One region of the Streptococcus rifensis genome, then DNA from elsewhere that is predicted to be linked to it. Evidence: predicted binding sites of a transcription regulator. Region 1 holds the regulator's gene; each other region holds the start of a gene.
What was found. The regulator Rex, encoded in region 1, represses fermentation and respiration genes when NADH is low (regulators of the CRP and FNR family bind a similar motif). The targets are predictions, from matches to a motif close to TTGTGAANTANTTCACAA.
Positions count from the first base shown of each region.

Region 2: pflB (formate C-acetyltransferase) is a predicted target of Rex. The motif match lies at 2,111-2,128, and genes of this name have one in related genera.
Region 3: adhE (bifunctional acetaldehyde-CoA/alcohol dehydrogenase) is a predicted target of Rex. The motif match lies at 3,554-3,571, and genes of this name have one in related genera.

Region 1 is NZ_JBRUCW010000003.1:28,359-39,459, forward strand. It holds gene ACVRYP_RS02360 (ABC transporter ATP-binding protein) at 1-1,353, opposite strand, end outside; gene pta (phosphate acetyltransferase) at 1,353-2,333, opposite strand; gene ACVRYP_RS02370 (RluA family pseudouridine synthase) at 2,369-3,268, opposite strand; gene ACVRYP_RS02375 (NAD kinase) at 3,265-4,095, opposite strand; gene yjbM (GTP diphosphokinase) at 4,070-4,735, opposite strand; gene ACVRYP_RS02385 (CYTH domain-containing protein) at 4,817-5,392, shown strand; gene ACVRYP_RS02390 (ribose-phosphate diphosphokinase) at 5,482-6,474, shown strand; gene ACVRYP_RS02395 (cysteine desulfurase family protein) at 6,471-7,586, shown strand; gene ACVRYP_RS02400 (DUF1831 domain-containing protein) at 7,589-7,936, shown strand; gene ACVRYP_RS02405 (DUF4649 family protein) at 7,944-8,162, shown strand; gene ACVRYP_RS02410 (redox-sensing transcriptional repressor Rex) at 8,515-9,159, shown strand; gene ACVRYP_RS02415 (gamma-glutamyl-gamma-aminobutyrate hydrolase family protein) at 9,168-9,860, shown strand; gene radC (RadC family protein) at 9,857-10,537, opposite strand; gene ACVRYP_RS02425 (serine hydrolase) at 10,672-11,101, opposite strand, start outside.
Region 2 is NZ_JBRUCW010000012.1:6,759-17,859, reverse strand. It holds gene pflB (formate C-acetyltransferase) at 1-2,014, opposite strand, end outside; gene dinB (DNA polymerase IV) at 2,275-3,345, shown strand; gene ACVRYP_RS07895 (hypothetical protein) at 3,358-3,570, opposite strand; gene recD2 (SF1B family DNA helicase RecD2) at 3,761-6,196, opposite strand; gene lepB (signal peptidase I) at 6,249-6,872, opposite strand; gene rnhC (ribonuclease HIII) at 6,875-7,795, opposite strand; gene ACVRYP_RS07875 (hypothetical protein) at 7,885-8,193, shown strand; gene ACVRYP_RS07870 (CvpA family protein) at 8,190-8,735, shown strand; gene ACVRYP_RS07865 (endonuclease MutS2) at 8,905-11,101, shown strand, end outside.
Region 3 is NZ_JBRUCW010000004.1:142,907-154,007, reverse strand. It holds gene ACVRYP_RS03975 (metal ABC transporter solute-binding protein, Zn/Mn family) at 1-164, shown strand, start outside; gene ACVRYP_RS03970 (CopY/TcrY family copper transport repressor) at 276-725, shown strand; gene ACVRYP_RS03965 (heavy metal translocating P-type ATPase) at 718-2,961, shown strand; gene ACVRYP_RS03960 (heavy-metal-associated domain-containing protein) at 3,073-3,282, shown strand; gene adhE (bifunctional acetaldehyde-CoA/alcohol dehydrogenase) at 3,593-6,235, shown strand; gene ACVRYP_RS03950 (PH domain-containing protein) at 6,363-6,728, shown strand; gene thrC (threonine synthase) at 6,884-8,377, shown strand; gene ACVRYP_RS03940 (MATE family efflux transporter) at 8,405-9,697, shown strand; gene ACVRYP_RS03935 (AI-2E family transporter) at 9,681-10,826, shown strand; gene ACVRYP_RS03930 (HAD-IA family hydrolase) at 10,823-11,101, shown strand, end outside.

The DNA.
Region 1 (11,101 bases):
AGCAGCCTGTGCATATTCGAGAGCTTCCCACAGTTGCTCATCAGAAACATCAATAACTTCCATTCCTAATAAGAGATTTTCCCTGACAGTTCCTCTAAACAATTGGGCTTTTTGAGGTACGACTGCTACCCATTCCCGCCATTCTTTGAGATTGGCAGGACTTGAACCATTTTGATAGAGATTTAGGCTACCTGATGTGACCTGACGAAGTCCTGATAAGAGTTGAACAAAGGTTGATTTCCCAGATCCTGTTCCTCCAATGACTCCTAAAATTTGACCTGGCTGAATAGACAATTCCAAACCAGTGAGAGAGGGTTCACTGGCACTTGGATACTGGAAGGTCACCTTAGTTGCTTCAAGAGCCACTTTTTTATCTGTTGAATACTCAGCTATTGGTGCTAAGATGTCCTCATCTGCCAATTGAAAAACTTCCAACACACGTTGTGCCGAAATATAAGACTGGTTGAGGTTGGTTGTCATGGTTGCAACCTTTAGTAATTCCGTTAAGATTTGAAGCAGGTAATTGACCAAAGCCATCAAGGCCCCCTGAGTAAGCACATTCATCGAGACATATTGTTGCCCCCGCCATAAGAGAATTAAAAGGCTGACATTCACCACAAAATAAGTTAGTGGAGACAAGAATGCTGCCCAATGTCCCACTTTAATCTGAGCCTTCAAATAGGACTCATTTTCATCTGTAAAAGCCTGTTTTTCTCTAGAGGTTTGGGTAAAGGCACGCACCACTCGCATACCAGATAATTGCTCTTGTGTTAATCCGACAATACGATCTAGACCTTTTCTTAACTTTTGATAAGCTGGTGCTGTGATTCTCGAAATCCCAAAAACTAAGATAAACAACAGTATAACCATTACAACAAAAATCAAGGTTATGTTTGGACTCAAGAGAAAGGCCATAATAATTGCACCCACGACAATAATCGGTGCTCTTAAAAAGAGCCTTAAAAACAAGTTGATACCTGTTTGAATTTGAAAGGTGTCCCCTGATAAACGTGTGACTAATGACGAATGGCCGATACGATCTCGTTCAGCTTGTGGCAAGCGCATGACCTTGGCAAATAAATCATCCGTTAACCCTTGGGTGTATCTAACAGCAGCCTTGGCGGAAAAATATTGTGCTGTGACTGAAACCAATACGCCAAGTACTGCTAGAACAAATAGCCAGAATACAACAATAACCAAGTCGCCTTGGTTATTGTCAGGTATAATCTGGTCTACCATTCTTGCAATTAGCAAGGGAACAAGGAGTTCAAAGCTCGCCTCTAGCAACTTAAACAGTGGACCTAGAAGAGCTTCTTTGACGTATCCTTTAATATAGACCAAGAGTGATTTCATTAATTCGCCCCATCTAAGGCTTGAGTCGCTGTAATAATGGTTAATTTATAGACATCGTCAGCGTTACAGCCACGAGAGAGGTCATTGACAGGGCTGTTGAGACCTTGAAGGATTGGTCCTACAGCTGAAAAGCCACCTAACCGTTCAGCAATCTTGTAACCAATGTTACCAGATTGAATTTCTGGGAAGATAAAGACAGTCGCTTTACCAGCAACTGGACTGTTAGGAGCTTTGATTTCTCCGACAGTCATGTCAATGGCTGAATCAAATTGCAATTCACCATCCAAAGCTAGGTCTGGACGAAGCGTTTTAGCTATGCTGGTTGCTTCTGCAACACGATCAACGTCTGGACTGCTACCACTTCCTTTTGTTGAGAAGCTAAGCATAGCCACACGAGGGTCAATACCAAAAAGATTTGCAGTGTTCGCAGTCTCGATAGCAATTTCAGCTAGGGTCTGAGCGTCAGGTGTAATGTTAATCGCACAATCCCCAAACATGTAACGAGTATGATCAGACTCTCGTACCATCAAGAATGCACCTGAAGTTCTGGAAATACCAGGCTTGGTTTTAATGATTTGAAGTGCCGGACGGACAGTATCAGCAGTTGAGTGAATCGCACCAGAAACCATCCCTTTGGCATAACCCATATAAACCAACATAACGCCAAAATAGTTCACATCTTTCAACAATTCACGGGCTTGAGTTTCATCCACTTTACCTTGACGTCGAGAAACCAAGGCAGATACCATCTCATCGACATTGTAGGTCGTAGGATCAATGATTTCAAAACCTGAAGTTACACCTTCAATTTCAAGGTAAGCCGAAATTTTATTCTCATTACCCAATATTACAGGAACGACCAACCTTTCTTTGACCAAGTTTTTAACCGCTTGTAGAATACGTGGTTCTTCCCCTTCTGGAAAAACAATCTTGACTTCTTGGTTAACCAAGCGGGACTTCATATTGTTAAAGATTTGCATGAGAAACTCCTTAAATGTTTTTAGTTATAAACTTATTATACTCTTTTTTTCTCCAAATGTGTTAAAACACGCTGGAAATCTTCTGGCAACTCACTTTCTAAGACGATATGTTCTCCCTTAAAAGGATGAAAAAATTCCAGCCGATGACAGTGCAGTGCTTGGCGATTAATACCATCCGTTAGACTTCCTCCATAAAGATCATCTCCTAAGAGTGGAAAGCCAATATGGCTAAAATGGACTCTGATCTGGTGGGTTCGACCGGTTAAAAGATGAACATCCACTAAATGAATGCCCTCATTGAAACTGGCCACTTTTTCATAAGCCGTATGAGCATATTTCCCAGACTTATGGACATGTCGTGTGATGATAGAGTCCTCTGGCCGTGCAATTGGTGCGATAATATCATCTTGATCAGCTAAATCTGCCACGCCTTTAACAAGGGCAAAGTATTTTTTCTTAATTAGCTTTTTTTGTAGCTGTTTGTCCAGTCTCGCATGGGCATAGCCATGCTTGGCAAAGAGCATGAGACCGCTGGTATCCTTGTCTAATCTGGTCACAATATGGACTTGCTGGTTTTCATAGTTTTTTTCGACATAGTAAGCTTTGACAAAATTAGCAATCGTATTGGAGTGCAAAATACTTGGAATAGAAGCAATTCCAGCAGGTTTTTCAATGACCATAAAATGATCGTCTTCATAAACAATCTGCAGAGGTCTTGAGACCGCCTGCAGATTTTCAAATGCTTCTTCAGAAGGAATATCAATAGTTACCTTGTCTCCTACCTCCAACAAATAGATGGCATTTTGGGGCTGATTGTTGACAAGGATACTCCCCCCTTTAAATTTTATTTTTGCTAAAAGTGACTTAGAGACTTCATGCTTTTTAAGAAGGGTTTTAACCTTGATGTGCTCATCTGCAATGAATTCAAATCTCATGTCTCAACATCCCCTATAAAGGCATCCTTGACCCTTTCCCAGAAACTTGTATGGCTCGGCGTAGCCACAAAATGAATCTTAGTATCATCAAGGTAGAACCCTACAGCTTCAATATTATCGTAGATATAGGTCTTGTTATCTACAGATAGACTGTAGCGGTCATTATGAACAGGGAGGATGGCTATCCTATCCTTTTTAGGAATAATAACAGATGACCCTAATGTTCGATAAACACGGTTATTCAGGCTGGCTATTTCAGCTAGCTGTAGAGCTTCTATCGTAGGATGAAGAACAGCCCCGCCAAGTGATTTATTATAGGCAGTTGATCCAGTCGGAGTTGATACCGAGAGACCATCTCCCCTAAATTGTTCAAAATGGACCTGATTAATCATCACATCAGCAACCATAGTTTTTGAGAGTCGTTTTAAGGTCGCTTCATTCAAGGCCCGATAACTGATTTTTTCACCATTTTTGAATTGAACGACAACACGCAAAACAGGATAGGAAATTTTGGCTCCTCTGTCTAACTTAAGGTTTTCAACTAATTCTTGAACTTCAAAATCTCGATAATCTGTATAAAAACCTAAATGGCCAGTATGAACTCCCACGAATCGAGTCGTGTTGAGAAGATGCTCATACTTATGAAAAGCAGATAAAAGCATGCCGTCTCCACCGATTGAGATAACGACATCAGGCTGCTTGCTGCTTAAAATAAATCCTGCATCCTTTAGTGTGGTAAACAGTTGATTGTATACGGCTTCACTTTTGGGATTTCTACTGGCCATCAAAGCAATGCGTTTTTTATTTATAGTCTTCATCTGTGTCATCACTATTTCCTACACCATCACTCAGTTTCCTATGGACGGGGTCAAAAAGCAATTGTGCTTCTTGAATATCGTCTCTTATTTTACTCATTTCCTCATCCAGCTGATTAGAAATTCTAGCAGTGATTTCTAACCGTTGTTTAATTTCTTCTGGAAACTCTCCCTTATACTTATAATTCAACGAGTGCTCAATGGTTGCCCAGAAGTTCATTGCTAGCGTTCTAATCTGAATTTCAGCTAAAATGACCTCTGTCCCAGAAATCGTTTCAACTGGATACTCAATAATCACATGGTAACTCCGATAACCACTTGCCTTTTTATAAGTAATATAATCTCTTTCGTGCACAACACACATATCTTGACGCTGGCGAATCAATTCTAAAACTTCGGCGACGTCATCAACAAATTGCACCATGACACGAACGCCGGCAATATCTTGGACTTCTTGAGCAACATTCTCAAGCTTAATGCCTCTTAAAGCCATTTTCTCTTGAATACTTTCAACCGATTTAACACGCCCTGTCACAAATTCGATTGGGGAATGTCTGTTTTGCTTGCGGTACTGCTTACGAATACCACGCAGTTTAATTTTCAACTCGCCTACCGCCTGGATATAAGGGTCTAAAAATTCTTCCCAATTCATACCAGTCTCCAGCCTTGTTATTTTCCATCATTTAGGATAGAATATCCTCTAGATATTATACCATAAAAAGGGAAAATGACCATGAAACAAATTGAAATTGAGTACAAGACCCTGCTCAGCAAGAAAGAATTCGAGGGCTTAACTCAGAAATTTTCGACAGTTCCTCTCGTCACTCAAACTAACCATTATTTTGATACAAAAGAATCTGAACTTCGTAAAGCCAAATTGTCTTTACGAATCAGAACATTTAATGACCATGCCGAAATGACCTTAAAAATTCCTCAAGAAGTGGGCAATATGGAGCACAATATCCCTCTAAACCTTGAAGAAGCTGAACAGATGATTAAAAATAATAAACTGAAACCAAATGCGATCACTCAGTTGCTTGAAGATTTCGGATTTAAAATAGATAGTATTGAAAAAAAGGGGGACTTAACCACCCACCGTCGTGAAACCCTGCTTCCTATTGGTCTGATGGCATTGGATGAAAACCATTACTCTGGTATATCAGACTATGAGTTAGAATTGGAGGTCTCAGACCCTGACCAAGGAAAACGTGCATTTGAACAGTTTTTGGCACAGGAACAAATCGATTTCAAGTATGCCAAATCTAAGGTGGCTCGTTTTACTCACTCTATATTAAAAAAAAATGGGTAAACTCTTCCATTCTTTTCTTATATTGAAAGCTGAATTTTTCAGCTTTTTTTGTTAAAATAGATTTAACAAAGCCAAAAGGAGCAATTGTTATGTCAAAGAGCTACCATGACAAACACATCAAATTATTTTCACTGAATTCAAACCGTGAATTAGCTGAGAAAATTTCTAAAGAAACAGGTATCCCTCTTGGAAAAATGTCTTCTCGCCAATTCTCAGATGGTGAGATTCAAATCAATATTGAGGAATCGGTTCGTGGCATCGATGTTTACATCATCCAATCGACCAGTTATCCGGTCAATAATCATCTGATGGAACTGCTCATTATGATAGATGCCTGTAATCGGGCATCAGCTAACTCGATTAACATTGTCATGCCATACTTTGGCTACGCTCGCCAAGATCGTGTTGCCCGTTCTCGTGAACCAATCACCGCTAAACTGGTTGCCAACATGCTAGTGAAGGCCGGTGTGGACCGCGTCTTGACTCTCGATCTCCATGCGTCTCAGATACAAGGGTTCTTTGATATCCCTGTTGACAATCTCTACACAATTCCCCTCTTTGCAGAATATTGCGTTAGCCTAGGCCTAAAAGGGGCAGATGTTGTCGTCGTTAGCCCTAAAAATTCTGGGATTAAACGAGCACGATCTTTGGCAGAATACCTAGATGCTCCTATTGCCATTATTGATCACGAAGAAGACGATGCAGGACGTCAAAAAGGCTATATTATTGGGGAGGTCGAAGGCAAAACTGCTCTTCTCATTGACGATATTCTTAATACAGGTGTCACTTTTACTGAAGCATCCCGTACTCTCCAACGAGAGGGTGCCACAGAAATCTATGCTTTTGCTAGTCATGGTTTATTTGCTAGTAAGGCTGCTGAAAAGTTAAATACTGCTCCTATCAAGGAAATTGTCGTAACAGATTCTGTCGCCACAAAAGAAGAAACACCGAACCATGTCAAATACCTTTCAGCAAGTCAGTTAATTGCGGATGCTTTGATTCGTATTCATGAGCGTAAGCCTGTCAGCCCACTTTTTGCTTATCAAAAGGCTAAAAAAGCAACCAATAAGGAAGATGAATGATTTATCTCGATAACTCCGCCACGACTCCCATGTCAGAAACGGCGATACATACCCTACTTACTGTTTCGCAAACCACATTTGGCAATCCTTCCAGCCTCCATACCCCTGGTCGTCAGGCAGCCCAAATCCTAAGAAATGCTCGTCACTCAATCGCTTCAGCCCTAGAAACTTCCCCTAATCGCATTATTTTTACTTCTGGTGGGACCGAGGCAGATAATTTAGCATTGATTGGATATACCTTGGCCAATATAGAAAAGGGAAAGCACATCTTAACAACCGCCATTGAACATCACGCTGTTCTTCATCCATTAAAGGAATTGGAACAAAAATATGGTTTTGAAGTCACCTATTTAAAGCCAGTAGAAGGCAGATACACAGTCCAACAATTTAAGGAAGCGCTACGCCCAGATACAATTCTAGTTTCTGCTATGTATGCTAATAACGAGACGGGCTATCTCTTGCCAATTGCTTCTATTGGAGAGTTATTGAAAGAACACCAAGCAGTTTTTCATGTCGACGCTGTTCAAGCGGTAGGCAAACTACCAATACACCCAGAAGAACTTGGGATTGATCTGTTGAGCGCTTCTGGTCATAAATTTCATGGTCCAAAAGGAGTTGGTTTTTTATACACAAACACCAATCGTCTCCACCCCCTTCTTCTTGGTGGTAATCAAGAAGACAAGCGCCGGGCCAGCACTGAAAATTTGGCCAGTATTGCATCGATGGCAAGTGCCTTAGAAGAAAGTCTAGCATCTTGGGAAACCAATATGGTTCATGTGCAGCAATTGAGACGAGCTCTTCTAACAGCATTATCTCCTTTGGGACCTACTGTCAATCAGGACCAAGATAATCTCCCCTACGTTCTCAATATCGCTTTTCCTGGTCAACTCAATGAACAATTACTAATGCGACTTGATTTATTGGGGATTTCTATTTCAAGTGGATCAGCCTGTACGGCAGGAAATATTGAACCTAGTCATGTCCTCGAGGCCCTCTATGGAGCTGAACACCCACTTCTCAAGGAAAGTGTCCGTATTAGTTTTTCAAAATACAACACCCTTGAAGAGATCGATACACTTTCATCTCAATTATTAAAACTATTAGGAGAATAATCATGGCTTTTGACAAAAAAGTTACCTTAAAAAACTGTCCTTACACATACGAGATTGATTCTCAAATTCGTAAATATACCCTGCTAGATAATACCTTTCTTCAAAATAAATTAGGAAATTTTGAACTCACACGTCTTTTAGAAGAAGTCCCTAATTCTGGAGAAGGATTCCTTTTAAAAATTATTATTAATAAAGATCTAGATGGGTTTAAAATTAATATTACAGACAAATCCGGTCTTCGTATCGTCGACATCTTTAAACCTAGCGCTAACACCATTATTCAACAAAAATTCTTTTTCCTTATGGATAGTCTTGTTGAACGCAACATTTTTAATAAAGTAGAAAAATAGGTCAGCTATGGTTGAAATCAGTTATCTAGATAGTTACAAGCAGGAACGCCATCTAATGTTTGCAGATGTGGACGAGTTTTTCAGAGCATTTGCAGGCTGTTTAACAGTTCCTGATCATTTAAAGGTTACGAAAGTCATCATTAACGGCCATAACATAGATTATAGTGGCATTATAGGTGACCTCTATCGTGTCATGCAAGCAAGGGACCTTAATTCCTATCTCTGATGCTTGAAAATACTCAAAAGGCTAATAAGGCTGGGGCATATGTCCCAGCCTTATTAGCCTTTATCGTTTGTTAAACAAGGCGCAGTGGCTCCGGATTCTTTAAGACCCTAGGTTCAAAGAACAGATTTGTTTTAACAGTCTGGAAGACAGTTAAAGGTTGGAAACAGAGCCAGCGATAGCTTGAGACAGACGTCAGAAAGAAATCGCTACTGTCAGCTATCCCCTAAGGAAAGTTTCAAAAATGACTTTGTCTTCGGTCAGACATTTAGAACGTGTTTTTTCAGGTGATATATATTGCAATTTTCACAAACTTTATTTAAAATAAAACTATTGAACAAGGAGTAACTTCAGAATGAAAAATGATAAAGGTCAATCCATTCCAAGAGCTACAGCAAAAAGGCTCTCCCTTTACTATCGCATTTTTAAGCGATTTAACAAAGAAAATATCGAAAAGGCATCGTCTAAACAAATCGCCGAAGCTATTGGTATCGATTCAGCCACAGTCCGCCGTGATTTCTCCTACTTTGGAGAACTTGGTCGTCGTGGGTTTGGCTATGATGTTAAAAAATTAATGAATTTTTTTGCTGACATTTTAAACGATAATTCAATCACCAATGTCATCTTAGTAGGCGTCGGTAATATGGGCCGAGCCTTGATAAACTATCGCTTCCATGAGCGAAATAAAATGAAAATTGTCCTAGCCTTTGATGTTGAGGAAAATGAGCTTGTGGGAACGACGTCAGCCGATGGTATTCCTATTTTACCAATAACTGCTTTAAAAGAAAAGGTAACTGATGCCAAAGCACAAACAGCTATTTTATCTGTACCTAGTATTAAAGCGCAAGAAGTTGCCGATCAACTCGTTGAAGCAGGTATTAAAGGAATTTTATCCTTCTCCCCCATTAATTTGACTGTCCCTAAAGACATCGTTGTCCAATACGTTGATTTAACAAGCGAACTACAAACTCTACTCTATTTTATGCGACAAAAGCAGTAAGGAGATCAATGACTCATCCGATTATCGGTATTTCAAGTAATATTGAATACAACCCTGAAGATCGTAATTTCTTTCAGGTCTATTGTGCTAAAGGTTATGTTGAAGGCGTCCAAAAGGCTGGTGGTGTGCCGCTTGTCCTACCTATTGGATCCCCTGATCTCGCTACAATCTATGCAGACACCATTGACAAACTGATTTTAACGGGTGGGCAGAATGTCCTTCCCGAATATTATGGGGAAGAAAAGACGATTAAAAGCGATGATTACAATCGAGATCGTGATGAATTTGAGCTCTCCCTTATCCGTGATATGGTAAAGCGAGAAAAACCGATTTTTTCAATTTGCCGAGGAACTCAACTCTTTAATGTTGCCATGGGAGGCACGCTGCACCAGGAAATCAAATCCCATTGGCAAGACCTTTCAGCTATGCATCCTACACATGAGGTCATTCTGACTGCTGGTACGGCATTATCAGATATTTTTGGCGAACGCCCCTCTATTAACTCATTTCACCGTCAAGCAATCAAAACATTAGCTAACAACCTTGATATTATCGGTTATTCAGCTGATGATAAAATCATTGAAGCTGTCAAAGCAAACGATGGCTACCCTTACATGGGCGTCCAATGGCATCCAGAATTTATGATCGACCATCGTCAAGAAGATTTAATGCTCTTTGACTATATTGTTAATCATCTCTAGAGCAGATCTGTTTCTTCTCGGTACGAGTAATACTCACCATTTCCGATAATTAAGTGATCCAACAAGACAAGGCCAAGCAACTCGCTGGCCTTTTTGATTGCCAAGGTAAATTGATCATCATTAGAACTAGGCCTAGATCTACCAGAAGGATGATTGTGAACAATAATGACTGATGTCGCCATATATTTAATGGCATAATGTAGGATTTCTCTAGGCTCAGCTAATGATTTCATAACAGTCCCAATAAAAATAGTTTCTTGCTTGATAATCTGGTTTTGTGTATCCAGATAGATAGCAAGCAAGTGTTCCTGCTTTTTATCACTGAGATCTTGCATCAATTGTTTCGCCAGTTTTTCGCTACTGAGTATTTGCTCCATGTGACGATACTTTGATTGATTAATTCGCTTCCCAAGTTCAATCATAGCCTTTATTTCGATAGCTTTGACCTTACCAACACCAGATAAACCTTGTAATTCCTGAACAGAAAATTCCTTCAACTCGTGCAAGCTCTTTAAACTATTTAATAGACTGTTGGCAACAGAAAGCACAGAATGACCTTTTGTTCCCGTCCTTAATAAAATAGCTAATAACTCTTGATTACTTAAGGTCTCAGCGCCTTCAAGAAGCAAACGCTCACGAGGCATCAACGATTCTGGTTCAACTGAAATACTATACATAATATCCTCCTACTACTCTATTCGTATTCCCAATCAGTTTAATGCCTTATATTTGTCATCTTTACCAGCAAATACATCAAAAAAGGAAGTGGCATTGACCACTTCCTTAAAAAAATTATTTTAGAAAACAGTTATCAAGGATTTTGATTGACCCGATGCCATTGATTAATCACATAGGTTAATTCCGTTAACTGAACGTATCCAAGGCCATTAATTTCGGTTGTCTCAGCGTTAGACCCTCCGAGTCCTGCTGTATAAAGAGCAATCAGATAAGGTGTTTCCTCGTAGACAATGGCATCGACATTCAAGGCCTCTGCATAGTAACCAGGTTTTTGGTAGATGGTTAAATGAGGTAAATAAGCCTTAAAATACTGATTGGGAAAGGAAATACCTAAGTAATAGAGAATATCACTATACTTTTCTTGATTGTGCCAAAGATAGTCTAACACCTGAATATAATAATCCGTCGTTGTTTTGTTTCCAGATTCCAAATCAATGGCCTTAATGTCCCCTCTCGATTGGCCATAGCGACCAAATAGCTTATAAGTTGCCTCAAAGCCACCT
Region 2 (11,101 bases), on a different contig from region 1:
TAAGTTTTGCAAGAGAGTTCAAGTTTTGCAACCAACCACCACGTGATTTAGACGTTGGGTTCGCACCTGGTGGGAAGAATTCTACTTTAGAAGTGTTGACAGAGCCATCTTCGTTGAGGAATACTCCGCGGTGAACTGGAGAGTTACCAGTTTGTTTAGAGTAAGCAACGTTTGAAGTGATGGTCAAGATAGACACAGCAGCTTCAGCGTTTTTGTAAAGTGGCTTGCTAGCAAGACGAGTATAGAAAGCTTCCATGAGCCATTTCGCAATGTCATCAACGCGGTCATCATCTTCACCGTAGCGAGGGAACTCACCAGTCACTTCGTAGTCGTAGATGAAGCCATCTTCGTCACGGATTGGTTTTACTTGTGCGTACTTGATAGCTGAAAGGGAATCAACAGTATTGGCAAAACCACAGATACCGAATCCCATATTAGCGCGAAGGTGACTTGGCAAGAAGGCCATTTGGACAGCTTCATAGTTGTACTTGTCCGTCATGTAGTGGATGATATTCATGGCATCGACATACGTATCAGTCAACCAGTCGAGGGCAATTTCAAAGTTTTTAATGACTTTATCGTAGTCGAAGATTTCGTCATTGTTTGGTTCCACACCGTCAAAGACTTTATAGTCTTTATGAACATCATCATAACCGTTGTTCCATGATGACAAGAGACCTTTCAGAACGTTAACACGGGCACCGAAGTACTGGATGTTGTGGCGTTTGTCTTCATTTTCTGGGTCAAGTGGTGATACACAGCATGAGATACATGACATTTCCCCATAACCGTCTTTAGCCATTGTTGAGACACCTTCGTATTGAATAGAAGAGTGCTTGTGGCTCATGGCCATACAGTAGCGGCGGAAAGCGTATGGTAATTGGTCAGACCAAAGAACTGTCAAGTTTGGTTCAGGAGAGTTACCGATATTGTCAAGGGTATTGAGGAAACGGTAGTCCATTTTTGTCACACGGTGACGGCCATCATTACCCATACCAGCCATTGATGTTGTCAAGAAGGTTGGGTCACCTGAATAGATTTCATCGAATGATTTCGTACGTGCAAATTTAACTGTACGAAGTTTCAAGACGAAATCATCTACAAATTCCTGAATTTCAGATTCTGTGAAGGTACCACGAGCCAAGTCACGTTCTGCATAGATATCAAGAACAATTGGTACACGACCAAGTGACGTAGCAGCACCGTTAATAACGCGACAAACAGCCATGAAGGCGATGTTGACCCATTGGATAGCTTCTTTAGTGTTCATCGCTGGTTTCCGAACATCGACACCATAGTGGTCACCGAGTTTTGCAACTTCTTGCAAGGCTTGGTATTGGAGGTTAATTTCTTCACGGAGACGGATAGATTCTTCGTCGATTTCAGTGATCGCATTCCAGTCAGCAACTTTTTCTTGCATGAGGTAGTCTGCACCATAAAGGGCAAGACGAGCGTACATCCCAATGATGCGACCACGAGAATAGGCATCAGGAAGACCTGAAACGTGGTGAGAGTGGCGAGCGCGGCGAATATTTGACGTGTAGGCACGGAAAATGCCGTCGTTTACAGTTGTCGCATGTTTCGTGTAGATTTCATGAAGGAGTGGATCAGGCTCATAGCCGTTCTCAATTAAAGTTGTTTCCGCCATACGGATACCACCGCGAGGCATGAAGTTCAACTTGAAGAGTTCGTCGTTTTGGATACCAAAGATCACTTCATTGTCCTTGTCAATGAAACCAGGACCGATATCAGCGATAGAAGTCGCACGATCGATATCCATAGGGAAACGTGTGTCTTCGTAATGTGCTTTAGTGTCTTCAATGATTTTCTTAATTTTAAGCGAACGCTCTGTTGGCCCTGCCAAGAAGCTTTCATCCCCATCGTACGGCGCATAGTTTGCTTGTACGAAACGGGTTACGCTGGCTTTATCTTGCCAGTCATCTCCCTTGAAACCTTCCCAGGCTTGCGCGAAAACATCTTCTGTCACGTTAGCTGTTTTAACTGTTGTTGACATGTGAGTTCCTTCTTTCTTTTTATAGCTTTTACAATTACAATTATAACATTTGGAAATCGTTTACACAAGGAAATTAACAAGTGTAAACGTTTTCTTCTGTGATTTATTTTACACTGATTAATTAGGTTAAATACTTAATTAAGAATGTTAAGTGAATCACATTACAATTTTTTGACAATTTAATAAAGAGATGTCGTTTTCATATTAATTTCAAAAATAAGCTATAATAGGAAAAAATTGAGTTTGGAAAGGATGCTATCATGTTGATTTTTCCCCTCATTAATGACACGAGTCGAAAGATTATCCATATCGACATGGATGCTTTTTTTGCAGCGATTGAACAAAGGGATAATCCTAAATTAAAGGGAAAGCCTGTCATCATTGCCCGTGATCCTAGACAGTCTGGAGGACGGGGTGTCGTCTCCACAGCCAGTTATGAAGCGAGGGAGTTTGGTATTCACTCGGCTATGTCTGCCAAAGAGGCTTATGAACGTTGTCCCCAAGGAGTTTTTATCTCTGGCAACTACGATAAGTATGTCCAAGTCGGCTGCCAAGTCAGGGACATTTTTCAGCGCTATACCGATTTGGTTGAGCCCATGTCCATCGATGAGGCTTACTTAGATGTCACGGTCAATAAGATCGGCTCCTCCTCAGCAGTTAAAATTGCCCAACTTATCCAGCGGGATATATGGGAGGAACTGCATTTGACAGCTTCAGCCGGTGTGTCCTACAATAAATTTTTAGCCAAAATTGCATCAGACATGAAAAAGCCCCATGGCTTAACCGTTATTCTGCCAGAGGAAGCCATGACGGTACTGGCAGAACTTCCAGTTGAGAAATTCCATGGCGTAGGGCGAAAAACCGTTGAGCGGCTGCATGCTATGGGGGTATATACAGGAGCTGACCTGCAGAGTATCCCAGAGCTGACCTTGATTGACCGTTTTGGACGCTTTGGCTACGACCTTTATCGTAAAGCCAGAGGGATCTCCAACTCGCCCGTTAAGATAGAACGTGTACGTAAGTCCTTGGGCAAGGAGCGAACCTACGGCAAACTCTTGTATCATGATGAAGACGCCAAAAAAGAGTTGAGCAACCTGTGCCAGCGTGTGGCTGCGAGCCTTGCTAAACAGCAGTTGAAGGGAAAAACCGTGGTCTTAAAGCTGCGTTATGAAGATTTTTTTACCCTGACTAAGCGCAAAAGCCTAGCTGAACCAGTCGCTAGCCCAGCCCAGCTAGAAACAGTTGTCCACAGCATCTACGATAATTTGGACAAAAAAGACTTGGGCATCCGTCTATTAGGAGTGACGGTGACAAATTTATCAGCAGACTAACGCTATGACTGCCTAGTCTCGTCCTAATGAGTCGCCATAAATCCCATCAAGATAGTAACGAATTTCTTTTATAAGAAACGAGATAGACTGATTGTCCGTTCTATCGATAACCCCAAAAACACGGTAATGGTTTTTAAGCAGGTCTTCGTAATCAATGTGACTTCCCACAATAATAATATTGGCCAGTTCCGACTGAGTTCGTATATCTTGCAGGTAAGCCTTCATCTGCTCAATAATAGTTTACTGGTCATTATCTCTGTCATCAGCTACATCTACTTGCAATTAACCCAATTTTAGAGAGTGATGGCTGGTAGGGTAAAGCCCTGTGTTTTTTGGGGCTTAATCCCAATAGAAACAATTGCTGTTTCACTTAACGACAAAACAAGCCTGGCATAAAGAACGCTAGGCTTGTTTTTTATCTAAAGAATTTCTTGATCTCTTCTTCGGTTAGGCCGATCATGGGATCGATCGATTGGTAATTATGTGGGGTGAGGGTATAGCTGACAGGTTTTTGCTCAGTTGTGGCAGCTTCTGTTGGGGTGGTGTCAGGCTCTTTTTCTCCAGTAAGGTCTGCTAATTCCCTAGCTGTGTCAGTCCTTGACGGGTTTACTTCTGGACTCTCACTGGCCTTCTGACCAAACTGTTGAACCAAATAGGTCTTTCGGGCAGTTCCTGTATGTGCTCGAGCATAGTCAAAGGCAGACAGATTGCCTAGCAAGATGAGCTTGCTCTTACTACGAGTGATAGCTGTATAGAGGAGATTTCGCTGGAGCATACGCTTGCTGCTGTTGGTCAAGGGAAGGATAACCACTGGAAACTCACTGCCCTGCGATTTATGAATGGACATGGCGTAGGCTAAGGTAATCTTGTACCACTCATTGCGCGGGTAAGTCACTTCACCGCCATCAAAGATAATGGTCAGTTCGTCCTGTTTGCTGTCAGTATATTTAGCTGGTAAGAGATCTGTGATGTAGCCTAGGTCGCCATTAAAGACATTGCTTTCAGCATCATTGACCAGGTGAATCACCTTATCGTGCTCTCGAAAAACTAAGTCATTAAAAGCAAACTCGATTTGACCATCAAGCAAAGGGTTGAGCTGGGCTTGCATGAGCTGATTGAGCTGGTCAATTCCAGCAGTCCCCCGGTACATGGGAGCCAAAATTTGGATGTCTTGAGGCTTGATGCCACTGGAGATGGCAGCTGAGACAATGCGTCCGACCATTTGCGGGATATGTTCAGGCTGGGCTTCAAAATAGGAGCGATCAGCTTTTTTCTGAGTAAAATCCGCTGGCAAGACACCTTGCCGAATGGCATTGGCTAGGGTGACGATAGTTGATTCCTCGGACTGGCGATAGATTTTCTTCAGTTTGATACTAGGGATGCTGTTGACCTTGAGGAGGTCAGCTAGCACTTGGCCAGGATTGACCGAAGGGAGTTGGTCGCTATCCCCTACAATTAGGAGTTGGGTATTACCTGAAATATTGGATAATAGTTGGTAAGCCAACCAAGTATCCACCATTGAGAATTCATCGACAATGATAAACTCGGCATCGAGATAATCATTAAGGTAGCTGACTTCGTCATTAGATTCTCCCGTTAAACCTAAATGTCGGTGAATGGTAGCAGCAGGAAGACCGGTTAACTCATTCAGCCGTCTGGCAGCTCGGCCAGTAGGGGCAGCTAGCATAATCGGGCAATCACCTGTAACCTTGGTCAGATCGATCTTGTGAAGTCGAGCGTATACGGCAATAAGGCCATTGATAATAGTTGTTTTACCAGTCCCTGGTCCACCTGTTAGGATGAAGACGGATTGGTTGATGGCTTTGACAATAGCGTCTTTTTGCAGGCTATCATAGGTGATCCCCTGCTCGTCTTCTAGTCTAGCAATTTCTTCTAAAATAACCGCCTCTTGAAAAACGCGCTCAGGGCCATGCTTCATGAGGCGGTTTAATTGGGTTTCAATACCTTGCTCAGCAAAGTAGAGGCTGTTGTCAAAAATTTTAGTATCAATTTGTTGGACCTTATCAGTAGCAATGAGGTTACCGAGTTCTGCAGCGACTGCTTCTGGGGAGACCTCGATTTGTCTCGCATCTTCTAATAGATAAATGGTTGTTTCTAAGAGGTCCCTAGCTTCCACATAGGTGTCGCCGGTTTCCATTGAACGGCTTAAGAGGCTGTAAATGAGTCCTGCTCGAAAGCGCTCTGGGGCATCGCTTTTGATGTCAAGTGCCTCGGCAATGCGATCGGCCAGTTTAAACCCGATACCCTGAATGTCTTCAACCAGCTGATAGGGGTTGTCTTCGATAACTTGCAAGGTTGTTTCTTTATAGGTATCTTGAATCTGAAAGGCTAATTTATTAGGGATACCATAGGTGGCTAGCTTTGCCAAAATCATCTCTGTTCCATAGTTAGCCCGCAATTTTTCTAGGAAATTGTTACGGGCAGTTTTGGACAGGCCTTGAATCTCGGTCAGTTGTTCGGGTTCAGCCAGGATTCGGTCGATCGTCTCTTCTTCACCATAGGCTCCCACAATGCGCTCAGCTGTTTTTTGACCGATTCCTTTGAAATGATCGCTCGAAAAATATTTAACTAATCCCTTAGCACTAGGTTTACTGCGCTCATAGCGGGTAATCTTAAGTTGTTGGCCGTATCTTGGATGTTGAACGAGCTCACCATAGAAACGATAGTCTTCACCCTCAATAACATCAGCAACTGTACCTGTAACGATGATTTCTAAGTCATCGTAGTCATCGTAGTCTGTCTCATCAATAGTGAGGACTATAATTTTGTAGAAATTACTTGGGTTTTCAAAAATAACCCGTTCAATCGTTCCAGAAAAAAAATATTCCATGATATCCTTTCCTATGTGAGAAAACCCAGCTCTTGAGCTGGAGCCGGGCTTTTTAAAACAAGTCTATACTGGTAATCGGCCAATAACGGACTTTGACCTCACCAATGAGGCTTTCTTCTGAATAGGTCCCGACATGTCGGCTGTCTTTAGAGACAATACGGTCGTCTCCAACTAAGAAATATTGCCCTTCAGGAACAGTAACCGTAAAATTGCTATTGTAATTGGCATCTGTGGTAAAGGTCTGGGATTTCAAAGCGAGCTCTTGAAAGTAACTATTGTAACTATAGATTTCTTGAAGCTTGTCCTTTTTAAAGGCTGCTAAGTATTCTGCAATATAGGGCTCGTCGACAACTTCACCGTTAATGGTGAGAACATCATTGTTAAAGTTGACCACATCACCAGGCATTCCGATGACTCTCTTCACAATGTTCTTAGTTTCCCCACCATCATCAACAGAATTAGCAACGACGACATCAAATCGCTCAATATCAGTATGAAGCAAGACAATGAGCATTTCACGATCCTTCAAAGTTGGGTCCATGGAATGACCTTCGACTGTAACGGGATTCCAAATGGTGTAGCGTGAGATGAGAAAGAGTCCCATGATGAGGATAAATCCGCCCCATTCTCTGAGGAACTTTCTAAGATTAAATTGATTTTTTTGACGTCCTGACATGGTTAAGATCTCCTGACTAATTTCTCTGCTTTTTCAGTGTTTTTAAAATGAAGTTTAGCGGTTTGGTGGAGGGATGATCGGCCGTAGGCCTGTAGCAGTTGGGCAGCAACCTTATCAGAGGCTGGACCTGCTCCGCTTGGAAGCTTGTAACCAACCTGTTCTCCCAACTCTTTTAACTGGTCTAAAAACATCGCTCGGGCCATGATTGATGAAACTGCAACAGCTAAACATTGGCTCTCAGCCTTTTCAATCAGCTGAACAGGTATGAGCAATTGATTTGGCTCTTTGGTCACATACTTCTTATAATTTTGAGAGCTGGTGAAGGCATCGATAATAATCTGCTCTGGTGTTTCAATTTTTTGAAGGAGCAAGTAAAGGGCCTGGTTATGAAGAGCGACCTTGACTGAAACTGCGTTGTGGCGACTTGGGACAACTTCGTTGTACTTGGAAGGCGACAATAGTAAGGCCTGGTGAGTAATTTCCTTTTCCAAAATGGGCGCAATCTGTAGAATCTTAGCATCGGTCAGACTTTTGGAATCATCAACACCCAGGGCTTTGAGTCGAGAATGTTGGTCGGGGCGCACATAACTGGCCACTACCGCAATGCCTCCAAAGTAGGAGCCGTTTCCAACCTCATCAGAACCAACCGTCGATAGAGCTTGATTCACTCGAGAAGGTGTAGATGAATGCTTGTCACTGGTTTTTTTATGATTATCAGTCGTGGTCTGCCACTGATTTGCTAAAGTTTGGGCCTCTGGTCCCTGAAACATGACCTTGCCAGAAGCATAAACACTAATGGCTGTCCCATTGACCTTAAAAAAGTACTTTTTATTGGGGTCGTTATTTGATCTATTGTAGTTGGCATAATGGGCAGTCAGTCGACTGATTTCGTCATCAGTCAAAAGCAAAACGATTGGATTCATAGGTTTTATTTTACCACAAAATTAGAAAAATGACCGTGTCAAATGGTCAAATGCTTAAAAATAAGGTATAATGAAGGCTGAGGTAATTTATGGCAAACTTAAATCGATATAAATTTACATTTTCAGATAAACAATTGACCCTAACCACAGAGCACGATAACCTGTTTATGGAAGAAATCGAGCGGGTCGCTAAAGAAAAATATCAGGCTTTGCAGGAGGAAATGCCGACCGCAGATTCTGAGACTTTGGCAATTTTACTAGCTATCAACACTCTATCTGTTCAGTTGGCCCGTGAAATTGAGTTTGAAAAGCAAGAGGAGGAATTAAACCGCCTTCGCAAAAAAATGTTGGAGCATATTCAAACATCAGAAACGCCAACTGAGGAGGTTTTACCATGATTTCTTTAGGAATTCTACTTATCTTAGCATGGCAATTTTACATTGGCTATCGCAGAGGACTCGGTCTTCAAGGAACCTATCTCCTAGGGAGTTTAATTTCTCTTTTTGTAGCTAGCCTATACTATCGTCCTTTGGGGCAATGGCTCTACCTTTGGGTGCCTTATGCCAGTGCTACTGAAGGCTCCTCTACCTACTTTTTTGACCAGAGTCAACTGTTTGACTTAGATCAGGTCTTTTATGCAGGTTTAGCTTTTTTCATCATCTACTTAGTGGTGTATGCAATCATCCGTTTTCTAGGACTTTTCCTACATATTATGGATCTTGAGAGTTTAGATGTGCCTCATACCAGGATTATTGCGGGAATTATGTCTGTTATCATCTCATGGATAGGTATTGAGATGGTTTTAACGATCTTGGCAACTGTACCGATAGGCTTGGTTCAAGATAAACTCCATGAAAGTTTAATGGTTCGTATGATGGTTGACACACCATTGGTGTCTCATTTCTTGAAGAACCTGTGGGTCACAAAAATATTGGGGTAGGGCTTGCCCTCCCTTTTTAATAACCTTAAAATCAGTTGGTAAATAGCGATAGAACCCACAGATAACGATGAGGATACTGGGTTTATGAGTTTTACGATTTAACTCCTTCTTACCGTAGTATCAAGTTAACCAGCTGTGATAAGCATGACGAATAATTGAAAGAACAAGAATGAACGAAAAAATATTAGAAACATTAGAATTTGAAAAGGTCAAGGGTCTGTTTGAACCTTTCTTAGTCACAGCCCAAGGACGTTCTGAATTGCAGCTACTAGGGCCGGTGGCAGATATGAAGCGGGTCAAGGGTCAGTTTGAAGAGCTAACTGAGATGGCTGACATCTTTGTAGAGTCGCCCCAGTTTGCACTGGGGGAAACAAAAGACGTCAGTGGTTTAGTGGCTCGTCTAGCTCTAGAAGGTCAACTCAATATAGAGGAATTCTTGGCCCTCAAGCGACTCTTAGAGGTTACGAAGCAGCTCAAGGATTTTTACGAGGACTTGGAAAATGTCCAGCTGTTGCAGTTATCGCGACTCTTTGAAAACTTAGAAGTCTTCCCACACCTCCAAGGTAGCCTCCAGTCGATTAATGACGCAGGCTTTGTGGAGTCCTTTGCCAGCCCAGCATTAGCGAAAATCAGACGGACCATCCAAGAAAGCGAAGACCAGTCCCGTCAGGTCATGCAGGACATCCTTAAAAAACAAGGAGAAATGTTGGTTGAAGGCATTATCGTTAACCGTAACGGGCGCAATGTCCTGCCAGTTAAGAATACCTACCGCAACCGTGTACCAGGAATTGTCCATGACATTTCATCATCAGGAACAACTGTCTATATCGAGCCGCGAGCAGTGGTGACATTAAACGAAGCCATCACTAATGCTAGAGCAGATGAACGTCATGAGATTAACCGAATCTTAACAGAGCTGTCTCAGATGGTTCAGCCCCATCATGCTGCCTTTAAAAACAATGCTTGGCTGATTGGTCATATCGACTTGGTGCGCGCCAAACATCTCTTTGCTAGGAAGTACCAGGCTGTCGTTCCAGAAGTATCGGCAGATCAGAGTATTCAACTCTTAAATGTGCGGCATCCTCTCTTGGAAAAGCCAGTACCGAATGACCTTTATTTTGGCAAGGATTTGATCGCTATAGTCATTACTGGTCCCAATACGGGTGGTAAGACCATTATGCTGAAAACCTTGGGGCTGACCCAAATCATGGCTCAGTCCGGCCTTCCTATTTTAGCTGACCGAGGAAGTCGCGTGGGGATGTTTCGTCAAGTTTTTGCGGATATCGGTGATGAGCAGTCGATTGAGCAAAGCTTATCGACCTTCTCAAGTCACATGACCAATATCGTTCGCATCTTAGAAGACGTCGATCAAGACAGCCTCGTTCTCTTTGACGAGCTGGGTGCAGGGACCGATCCCCAAGAAGGGGCGGCTCTGGCCATGGCGATTTTAGACGACTTGCGTCTCCGCGGGATTAAGACCATGGCAACGACCCATTACCCGGAGCTCAAGGCTTATGGGATTAACACGCCTCATGTCGAAAATGCCAGCATGGCGTTTGATACAACGACCCTGAGCCCGACTTACCGCTTCATGCAAGGGGTTCCTGGACGGTCAAATGCCTTTGAAATTGCACGCCGTCTGGGCCTATCGAGCATCATCATCACGGAAGCCCAATCCCAAACCCTGGGCAATACCGATGTCAATCAGATTATCGAAAAATTGGAGCAGCAAACCACCGAAAGTCGTAGAAGACTGGATAAGATTAAGGAAGTTGAGCAGGAAAACCTTAAATTTAACCGTGTGCTCAAAAAGCTCTACAATGAATTTAGCCGAGAAAAAGAAAATGAGCTGGACAAGGCAAGGGGGGAAGCTCAGGAAATCGTAGATTTAGCCCTGGCTGAAAGTGAGCAAATCCTCAAAAACCTTCACGATCAAGCCCAACTCAAACCCCATCAAATCATCGAAGCCAAGACCCAACTCAAACAGTTGGTCCCTGAAGAGACCAAGTTAGCTAAGAACAAGGTGCTTAAAAAGGCCAAGAGTCAAAAAGCGGCTAAGGTAGGCGATGACATCACAGTTCTAGCTTACGGGCAACGCGGAACCTTGGTTAACCAGCTCAAGGACGGTCGCTGGGAAGCCCAGGTCGGCTTGATTAAGATGACGTTGGCTAAGGATGAGTTTGACTTGGTTAAAAAGGAAGAACCACAAGTCAAGGCTAAGCCCGTCAATGTGGTCAAACGTGCTAACACCAAGGGGCCTTCAGCCAGACTTGACCTGCGTGGCAAACGCTACGAAGCAGCTATGCAGGAGTTGGATGAGTTTATCGACCAAGCCCTTTTGAACAACATGGCGCAGGTCGACATTA
Region 3 (11,101 bases), on a different contig from region 1:
AGTTTAGCGACCACAACATTGCCCCAGTTAAGACCGGTCACTTCCATATTTACTTTGGAAGCGACAGCCAAGAAAAACTGTTAGAAGAACTTGAAAACTGGCCAACCTATTACCCAACAGGCATGAGCTCTTTTGAAATTGCTCAAGAAATGTTAGCCCACTAATCACATGGACACTTCCTCAAAAATGAGGGAGTGTTTTCTTGACATTTAATGTTTACAGTTGTAAACTATAGCTATAGACAATGATTACAAATGTAAACGAAAGGAGTAGCTATGGAAAGAGAAACCATGTCTCAGGCAGAATGGCAAGTCATGCGCGTACTCTGGGCCAACCCAGGGGCGACTAGCGCCCAAGTGATCGCACATTTAAGCAAGGCTTACAATTGGCAGGCCGCAACCATTAAAACTTTGCTGGGACGTCTGAAAACGAAAGACTTGGTCAGAACAGAACAAGTGGGTAAAAAATTTGCCTACTATGCCCAGGTTTCTGAAAAAGACCAGTTGACCCAGAGCTTGAAGACCATACAAAGCAGTATCTGCAACACTAAGCATGTGGACTTGGTCTCCTTGTTGCTATCTCAAGGAGAATTCAGCCAAGTTGACCTAGAGCGGATTAGCCAGCAAGCCTTGGCTCAAAAACAGACAGCTCCAATAGCACTTACTTGCAACTGCTTAGCAGGTCAGTGCACTTGTGGGCAACACGGAGGACATTGCCATGACTGAAAAAACCTTTACCTTAACAGGGATGACCTGTGCAGCCTGTGCTGCAACCATTGAAATGGTAGTCGGGGAGTTACCGGGTGTTCGTGAGGCAACGGTTAACCTTGCGACAGAGCGCTTGGTTGCTAAGACAGAAGATCCTGATTTTGACTGGGGCCAAGTCATAGCAGAAGTTGCAGCAGCTGGCTATGGCGCTAGTGAAAAAACAGAGCGTGGGAAATCGGCTTATCAAGCTGAAAAGGCGGAACGCCAAGCGCGTTACCAAAAGAAGAAACAGGAAACCTTTCTTGCGCTAGCGCTGACAATTCCCTTGCTCTACTTATCCATGGGGACCATGGTAGGCTTGCCCGTGCCAAATAGCTTGTCTCCCGATCTAGTGCCCTTGAATTTTGCGCTGGCTCAACTAGTCTTGACCTTACCGGTTATGTGGCTAGGGCGCGGCTTTTACCAAAGAGGGTTTAAAAACCTCTTCAAAGGGCATCCCAATATGGATAGCCTGATAGCAGTAGGGACAGGCGCAGCCTTTGTTTACGGCCTTTATGCCATCTATGGGATTTCTCAGGGCGAACACCATTTTGCCCACCATCTGTATCTGGAATCAGTAGCAGTTATCATCAGCTTGATCATGGTCGGAAAACTCCTAGAAGCAAGAGCCAAGGGGCAAACGTCACAAGCTATTGAACACCTCATGAATCTGGCCCCTAGAAAGGCGACGGTTATTCGATACGATCAGGTTGTAGAGATTGATACTGAAGACATCCGAGTGGGGGATATAGTCCGTGTCAAACCAGGAGAAAGCATTCCGGTTGATGGGGAAATTATTGCAGGTCAAACCAGTATTGATGAAGCCATGATTACAGGAGAAAGCATGCCGGTGTCCAAGGCAGTTGGAGATACCGTTATCAGCGCCACCATTAACCAAAACGGTAGTATCGATTATCAGGCGACTCGGGTCGGAGAAGATACAACTCTAGCTCAGATTATTCAACTCGTCGAGCAAGCGCAGGGGTCTAAGGCGCCGATTGCTGCGATGGCAGATCGCATTTCCCTCTACTTTGTTCCCATAGTGATTGGCTTAGCCCTTCTAGCAGCCTTATCTTGGCTGATTTTTGGAGGCAAGGATATCGATTTCGCCCTTCAAATTTTTGTCTCTGTTCTTGTGATTGCCTGTCCCTGTGCTTTGGGACTAGCAACTCCGACAGCCATCATGGTCGGGACCGGTAAGGGAGCCGAACAGGGCATTCTCGTTAAGTCTGGTCAAGCTTTGGAATCCGCTCATCTCGTGGATACCGTTGTCTTAGACAAGACAGGAACCATTACAGAAGGTCGCCCACGCGTCACCAGTCTTCATCCTCAAGGCTCGTGGACCGAGCAAGAACTCCTGCGACTAGCCGCTTCTAGTGAGGTCGGTTCAGAGCACCCTCTGGCTAAAGCTCTTTTAGATGCCGCTAAAGAGGCGGAACTGGATTTGTTGCCGGTCACCGATTTCCAAGCCATATCTGGTAAGGGTTTAACAGCTCGCTACAAGAACCACCAGCTAGCCCTAGGGAATGCCAAATTAATGGCGCAGCAGGGGGTTGATATCTCCAGTCTAGCTAGTACCGACGCCCTGCTGGCCCAATCTGGTCAGACCCCTCTCTATCTTTCCTCTGATGACCAGTTGGCAGGCCTTATCGCTGTAGCAGATCAGGTCAAGTCAACCAGTAAGGCTGCCATCCAGCAGCTCAAGACGATGGGCTTGACAGTCGTTATGCTGACAGGAGATCATGCAGGCACTGCTCGAGCGATTGCGGCTGAGGTCGGTGTCACCGAGGTGATTAGCCAAGTGCTCCCCGCGGACAAGGTCCAAGCGGTCGAACGCCTACAAGCTAGCGGACAACGGGTAGCTATGGTGGGTGATGGGATCAACGATGCCCCTGCTTTAGTCCAGGCTGATGTTGGTATCGCGATTGGTTCTGGCACGGATGTAGCCATTGAATCCGCAGATATCGTGCTCATGCATGGAAACCTTGAAGACGTACCGGCAGCTCTTAAACTCAGTCGGGCAACCATTCGTAACATCAAGCAAAATCTTTTCTGGGCTTTTGCTTATAACATTCTAGGTATCCCTGTGGCGATGGGCTTGCTTTACCTCTATGGAGGGCCTTTGCTTGATCCTATGTTAGCAGGCCTAGCCATGAGCCTTAGTTCAGTCTCTGTTGTTACCAATGCTCTTAGATTACGCTATTTAAAATCCTAACGAATTCTTTGAAAACAAAAACTGACAAGCACCTCTGTATGGTGATTGTCAGCAATTCCAATCGTTTTATATGGCCTAGAAAAAAATTTTGGTCAAGAAAGAAGGTTTATGATGAAACAAATCCTTACCATTGAAAACATGTCCTGCGACCACTGTGTGGCGCGAGTTACTGATAAATTGAGCCAGCTAGCTGGCGTTGATCAAGTGGCGGTTGACCTTGAAAAAGGGGAAGCAACCGTCTCTACAACTGAAGCCTATACGCAAGAAGAGTATCAAGAGGCCCTAGCTAAAACCATCTATAAAGTCATTGCTGTAGCTTAATGGGTGACCCTCAAAGACGATTATATCTAGTAATCACGGATAAAGTCGTCTTTTTTTTTAATGACAATTTATCGAAAATAAGTTTAAAAAGTATAAAACTCTAACTAAGCAAAAAAGATAGCGCTTACTAATTTTGTGAAATAAAAAAATTTTACAATCATAAAAAGCTTGAAAGTAAGGCTATCAGGGAAGTTAACATACTAACGAAAGAAAAGTTTGTGAAATATTTATCAAAGTGTTTACAAAAACAAAAATTTAGTGTAGAATATAGTTGTGAAATAATTAACAAAGTTACAAAAGGAGTCAACAAATGAGTAAAAAAGCAAAAGAAGTTGCTGTGGCAGATGTTAACCAAGCGATTGATAGCTTGGTCCAAAAAGGTCTTGTTGCCTTAGATGAATTTCGTCAGTTGAACCAAGAACAAGTCGATTATATTGTAGCCAAGGCGTCTGTTGCTGCTTTAGATGCCCACGGTATTTTAGCTCAACACGCCTTTGAGGAAACAGGTCGTGGTGTCTTTGAAGATAAGGCGACGAAAAACCTCTTTGCCTGTGAACATGTTGTCAACAATATGCGGGGCGTCAAAACAGTAGGAGTTATCTCAGATGATCCGATTACAGGTGTGACAGAGATTGCCGAACCTGTTGGGGTTATTTGTGGTGTAACACCAACAACAAACCCAACATCAACAACTATTTTTAAAGCCTTGATTGCTCTTAAAACACGTAACCCAATTGTATTTGGTTTTCATCCATCTGCGCAAGAGTCTTCCGCCCATGCAGCTCAAATTGTGAGAGATGCTGCGATCGCTGCAGGAGCGCCTGAAAACTGTGTTCAGTGGATTACAGAACCATCTATGGAAGCAACAGCTGCTTTGATGAATCACGATGGCATCGCAACAATCTTAGCAACTGGTGGTAATGCCATGGTACGTGCGGCCTATTCTTGTGGTAAACCTGCTCTTGGTGTTGGTGCTGGTAATGTCCCAGCCTATGTCGAAAAATCAGCAGATATCAAACAGGCTGTACACGATATCGTAATGTCTAAGTCCTTTGATAATGGTATGGTCTGTGCCTCAGAACAAGCGGTTATCCTTGATAAAGAAATCTATGATGAATTTGTTGAAGAATTCAAATCTTACCATACTTATTTTGTCACTAAGAAAGAAAAAGCCCTCCTTGAAGAATTCTGTTTTGGTGCCAAAGCAAATAGCAAAAACTGCGCTGATGCGAAATTAAATGCCGAAATCGTTGGTAAACCAGCAACTTGGATTGCGGAGCAAGCTGGCTTCAAAGTACCAGAAGGAACCAATATTTTAGCAGCAGAGTGTGCAGAAGTTGGTGAAAAAGAGCCTCTTACGCGTGAAAAATTGTCTCCAGTGATTGCGGTGATTAAAGCAGAGGATACAGAGGATGGACTAGAAAAAGCTCGCCTTATGGTGGAATTCCATGGCCTAGGTCACTCTGCAGCTATCCATACGAAAGACGAAGCTTTAGCGAAAGAATTTGGTACCCGTGTTCGGGCGATGCGTGTCATCTGGAACTCTCCATCTACTTTCGGTGGTATCGGTGATGTTTACAATGCTTTCATTCCATCATTGACACTTGGTTGTGGCTCTTATGGTCGTAACTCAGTTGGTGATAACGTTAGTGCAGTTAACTTACTCAACATCAAGAAAGTCGGAAAACGGAGAAACAACATGCAATGGTTCAAAGTACCTTCTAAGATCTATTTCGAACGCAACTCTATTCAGTACCTACAAACAGTAGAGAATGTTGAACGCGTTATGATTGTTACTGATAAGTCTATCGAACGCCTTGGTTTTGTACAACGTGTCATTGACCAATTGAACGCACGCAGCAACCAAGTAACGATTCAAGTCTTCTCTGACATTGAGCCGGATCCAGATATTACAACTGTTGAACGTGGTGCGGAAGTCATGAAAGCCTTCGAGCCAGATACTATCATTGCTCTTGGGGGTGGTTCGCCAATGGATGCTGCTAAAGTGATGTGGCTCTTCTACGAACAACCAGAAGTAGATTTCCGTGATTTGGTTCAAAAATTCATGGATATTCGTAAACGTGCCTTCAAATTCCCATCACTTGGACAAAAAGCCAAATACATCGGTATCCCAACAACATCTGGTACAGGTTCAGAAGTGACACCGTTCGCCGTTATCTCTGATAAGAAGAATAACCGCAAATACCCGCTTGCTGATTACTCATTGACACCAACAATCGCTATTGTGGACCCTGCGTTGGTAGAGTCAGTTCCTGATTTCATCGCAGCTGACACTGGTATGGACGTCTTGACCCATGCGACAGAAGCCTATACGTCTAACTTTGCCAATGACTACACAGATGGTCTGGCTCTTCAAACCATCAAGTTGGTCTTCCAATACCTTGAACAATCTGTTAAAACTGCTGATCCAGAGGCGCGTGAGAAGATGCATAATGCGTCAACTATGGCAGGTATGGCCTTTGCCAATGCTTTCCTTGGCATGAGCCACTCAATGGCCCACAAACTTGGTGGTCGCTTCCACACCGTTCATGGTCGGACCAATGCCATCTTGCTTCCATATGTTATCCGCTACAACGGTACTCGTCCATCTAAAACGACAACATGGCCTAAGTACAACTATTGGAAAGCAGATGAGAAATTCCAAGATATTGCTCGAATGCTTGGTCTCCCATGCTCAACGCCAGAAGAAGCAGTTGAAGCATACGCTAAAGCAGTTTACGAATTGGGTGAACGTGTTGGCATTAAGATGAACTTGAAAGCACAAGGGGTTGATGAGAAAGAACTTAAGAAATACTCTCGTGAATTGGCTCTTCTTGCTTACGAGGACCAATGTTCTCCAGCCAACCCACGTTTGCCAATGGTTGATCATATGCAAGAAATCATTGAAGATGCTTACTATGGTTATGGTAAACGCCCAGGCCGTCGCAAATAATAGGTGACTCCACTAGTCAGACCTTAGTCTGGCTAGTTTTTTGTTTGATGTCACTTTACTAAAAACGATACCAGTATCTTAATCAGGTGATTTTTGGTATAATAAAAAGAAAATCTTGGAGATGACTATGAACGAAATTGCTGTTGCTTGGACCCTTGTAAAAGAAACGTATGCCCCTGAAGATGCGGTGAAACTGTTGCTTCCTGAAGAAGAAATTATTGCAGCTTTCAAAACGGTTAAGGACATTGCTATTTTTACAGATAAGCGTTTGATTATCAAAGATAGTCCGACCTTGGCCCCTAAAAAAGTAGAAACCTATGTCTTACCCTATCGGGCTATTCAAATGTGGTCTGGTGAGAATGGGAGACTCTTTTTGGATTCAGGTTCTGAAGTGGAACTTTGGACCACGATTGGACGGATTAAGATTGGTCTGAAAAAGGATATTGATTTGCAAAAGTTTGAGCAACTTTTATCAAGAGTAATCGTTGGTTAATGTGTGTAAATTTACTAAAAGAATCTCGGAGTTATCTCTAAGAGGTTCTTTTTTGGTTCGGAAATAGGATAAAAACGCTATCAAAATAAAAGGTTGGCGTTATTCCTTACAAAATTATGGTAAAATAGTAAAAAAGCTTTGAAGAGGGTACTCCTATGACACTAACATATCAATCAACTCGAGATGCCAATAATATTGTGACAGCCAGTCAGGCTATTTTACAAGGACTTGCTAATGATGGCGGGCTTTATACACCAACAAGAATGCCAGAGGTCGATTTGGACATGGCTGTCTTGAAAGATGCTTCCTATCAGGAGGTGGCTAAGCTTATTTTATCTGCCTTTTTAGATGATTTCACGAGTGAAGAGCTGGACCACTGCATTGCCTCTGCTTATGATGACAAATTCGATACCGATCTGATTGCGCCTTTAGTCAAAATTAGCGACGATCAGTACAATTTAGAGCTTTTCCGTGGCTCAACAATTGCCTTTAAGGATATGGCCTTGTCTATCTTGCCTCACTTGATGACAACGGCCGCCAAAAAACATGGCCTAGACAAGAAAATTGTCATCTTGACAGCGACATCAGGAGATACTGGAAAGGCAGCCATGGCTGGATTTGCAGATGTTCCAGGAACTGAAATCATTGTTTTTTATCCGCGTGACGGGGTCAGCAAAGTCCAAGAATTGCAAATGACCACTCAAACAGGAGAAAATACGCACGTAGTCGCTATTGACGGAAACTTTGACGATGCTCAAACCAAGGTTAAGGAAATGTTTAACGACAGTGCCTTGCGTGACAAACTAGCAGTCAATGGCTTCCAGTTCTCTTCAGCTAATTCAATGAATATTGGTCGCTTGGTGCCACAGATTGTCTACTATGTTTATGCCTACGCCCAACTGGTTAAGTCAGGAGAGATTGTAGCAGGTGAGGCCCTTAATTTTGCGGTGCCAACAGGTAATTTTGGGAATATCCTAGCAGCCTTTTACGCCAAGCAAATAGGATTGCCCATTGGTAAATTAATCTGTGCTTCCAATGAAAACAATGTGCTGACAGATTTCTTTAACACAGGAACTTACGACAAAAAACGGGATTTCAAGGTGACCTCATCACCTTCTATGGATATTTTAGTGTCTTCTAACCTTGAACGCCTGATTTTCCACCTAGTTGGTAACAACTCTGAGCAGACGCTAGAATTGATGACCGCTCTTTCTGGAGAAGGGCAGTACAGCTTAGGCGATGTGGATCGTGGGATTTTAGACCTTTTTGCGGCGGATTTTGCCACTGAAGCAGAAACGCTGGCTGAAATCAAACGTGTTTATGATGCTGCTCTCTATGTTGAAGACCCACACACTGCTGTAGCTTCTGCTGTCCATCAGAAATATAAGGCTAAAACAGGAGACCAGACGAAGACAGTTATTGCTTCTACGGCCAGTCCTTATAAATTCCCAGTAGTGGCTGTTGCAGCGATTACAGGAGAAACAAATTTAACAGACTTTGAAGCCTTAGAGCAATTACATGCCATTTCGAAAGTGGCCTATCCAGCAGCTGTTGACGGACTTGAGACAGCGCCGGTACGTCACAAAACAGTTGTTTCCGTTGCAGATATGCAAGGAGCGGTTGAACGTTATTTGACCATTACAGATTAAAAAAGGAGGGACGGGAAGAGATTTTCTATGACTTACCAAAGAGAGTTGAAGGCCATTGCTTTACCCGTCCTCATTGAAAATAGCTTGCAGGCGCTAATGACGCTGGTAGATACCTATCTGGTTTCCCAACTGGGTTTAGTCGTGATTTCTGGAGTAGCCTTAGCAGGAAATATTCTTGCGATCTATCAAGCTCTATTTATAGCGGTAGGAGCGGTTGTATCTGCAGCGATAGCGAAGTCTTTTGCTCAAAAAAAGGAAAACGAACTTCTCCATCTCAGCCAGATGGCTATTCAATTAACCTTATGGCTGAGCTTAATTCTGGGAGTTTTATCTTTAGGGTTTGGTGAAAGTATATTATCCCTTTTAGGGGCTGGGATGGCGGTTAGTCAGTCAGGTGGTCAGTATCTGGCAATCGTTGGTGGAGCAAGTCTTAGCTTAGGCCTGATGGTCTGCTTAGGCGCAATGCTCAGGGCTCAAGGCCAGACCAAGTGGCCCATGGTTGTCAGTTTCTTTGTCAACGCTTTAAACATTCTCTTATCGGGATTAGCAGTGTTTGTCTTTCATTGGGGAGTGGCAGGTGTTGCCTTAGGAACTGTTATAGCACGGTTTATAGGTGTCGGTCTCTTGTGGCATCGCTTATCGTATCGTCCAAAACGGTTGAATTTCCAGGTTGATCAGCAGTTATTGCACCAAGTTTTTCCGGCTGCAGGAGAGCGCCTCATGATGCGTGCGGGCGACTTAGTTATGGTGGCTATAATTGTCCAGTTAGGGACAAGGGTCGTTGCAGGTCATGCTATTGGGGAGACGTTGATACAGTTTAATTATTTACCAGCTATGAGTGTGGCTGTTGCAACGGTTATTTTATCAGCTCAAGCACACGGCCAACAAGATGTTCAGCTCTTAGACGAGATTCGAAAGGCGAGTTATTGGTTGGCTTTTCGGCTAGTAGCCCTGGTATCAGGGACGGTCTTGTTTTTGAGTCCTTGGTTGATTCGCCTCTACACACTTGATCTTCAAGCGATTGCGGCAGCTCAACAGGTCATTTGGATGTCTTTTATCGGTTTTCCTGTAGCGACGGGAACGCTTATCATGACGGCGCTTTGGCAGGGTGTCGGCCGAGCTAGAGTCCCCTTTGTTGCCACAACAGTCGGCATGTGGGTGATCCGAGTAGGATTGGGATATCTTTTGACTCTTGTCTTTGGTTTAGGACTTTCGGGAGTATTGATAGCTACGATTGTTGACAATGCTTATCGAGTCCTATACTTAGGTTATCGTTATCAAAAATCATTTAGGAGAGTTTTTCTTGTTAAAAAACCATAAAAATCTTATTTTGACGCTATTCATTTCGCTTATTGTTGTTTTAGCTGTTTTTCGTTATTGGGAAACTGCAGAAAACCTTTTAGGAACCCTCTGGAGTGCCTCACTGCCTTTCATTGGTGGAGCTATGATCGCCTATGTTGTTAATATCCTGATGTCCGGTTATGAACGCATCTACTATCGCCTTATTAAAGGAGAAACAGCGCGAAAATTTTCGCGGCCGATTACCTTGCTACTGGCTTATGCCACATTCTTTATCCTTTCACTTATATTGTTAGGAATCGTCATTCCAGAGCTGGTTGAAAGTGTCCATTCATTAGTGACGAACACACCTAAAGCCGTTCAAAATCTTATTACCGAAGTTCAACACAACCGATGGTTAAACCGCTTCTTAACCGAGTATCTCGGTTCAAGTACCTCTAGCGAAATTATTGATAAAGTCAATGCTTACACAAATGATATTTTAAGTGGTGTAGGAACTTTTCTATTAGGTCTTTTATCTTCAGTGACCAATGTCTTTTCAGCCCTTTTAAATATCTTAATGGCTCTTATCTTTTCCGTTTATGTCCTTGTGAGTAAGGAAGAGCTTGGGCAACAGATTCGTCGCCTGATCAAGGCTTATTTACCAAGTCTATATGAGCCTTTTGAAAATGTCCGTCAGGTCTTTCATGAATCTTTTCGGAACTTCTTTTCGGGTCAAATCACAGAGGCTGTTATTTTGGGAACGCTAGTCTTTCTAGGGATGACACTCTTTAAATTCCCTTATGCGTCAACCATTGGGATTTTGGTTGGATTTACCAATATTTTCCCTATTATCGGGGCCTATATCGGTGGCATTATCGGGATGATTCTAGTCATGACCCAGTCCTTTAATCAGGCCTTATGGTTCGTCGTCTTTATCGTTGTCTTGCAACAAATAGAGAGCAATCTTATCTACCCACGAGTGGTCGGGAACTCTGTTGGACTACCAGGCATGTGGGTGATTGTAGCCGTTACAGTTGGAGGCGCCTTGGGCGGTATTTTTGGCATGTTGGTATCGGTTCCCTTCTTTGCATCGCTTTATAAGTTAATCCGTCAAAATGTCCTATGGCGTGAAAAGCAACAATTATTGGAACAGGAGGAAGGTTCATGACGACCCTAATCTGGGATTTGGACGGCACGCTCTTTGACTCCTATAAGGCGATTCTGGCAGGGATTGAGGAGGCTTATGCCCACTATGGTCTAATCTATGATCATGAAGCGATTAAAAACTTCATCTTAAAAGAATCTGTCCATGCTCTCTTTGAGCGTGTGGCGCAGGAGAACAATTTGGACTATGATGCCTTTAATGCGGCGCGTGCTGAGCACCTCACGACCCACAATCACTTAGTTAAGCTCTTGCCAGGAGCTAAGGAAATTCTAGAGTGG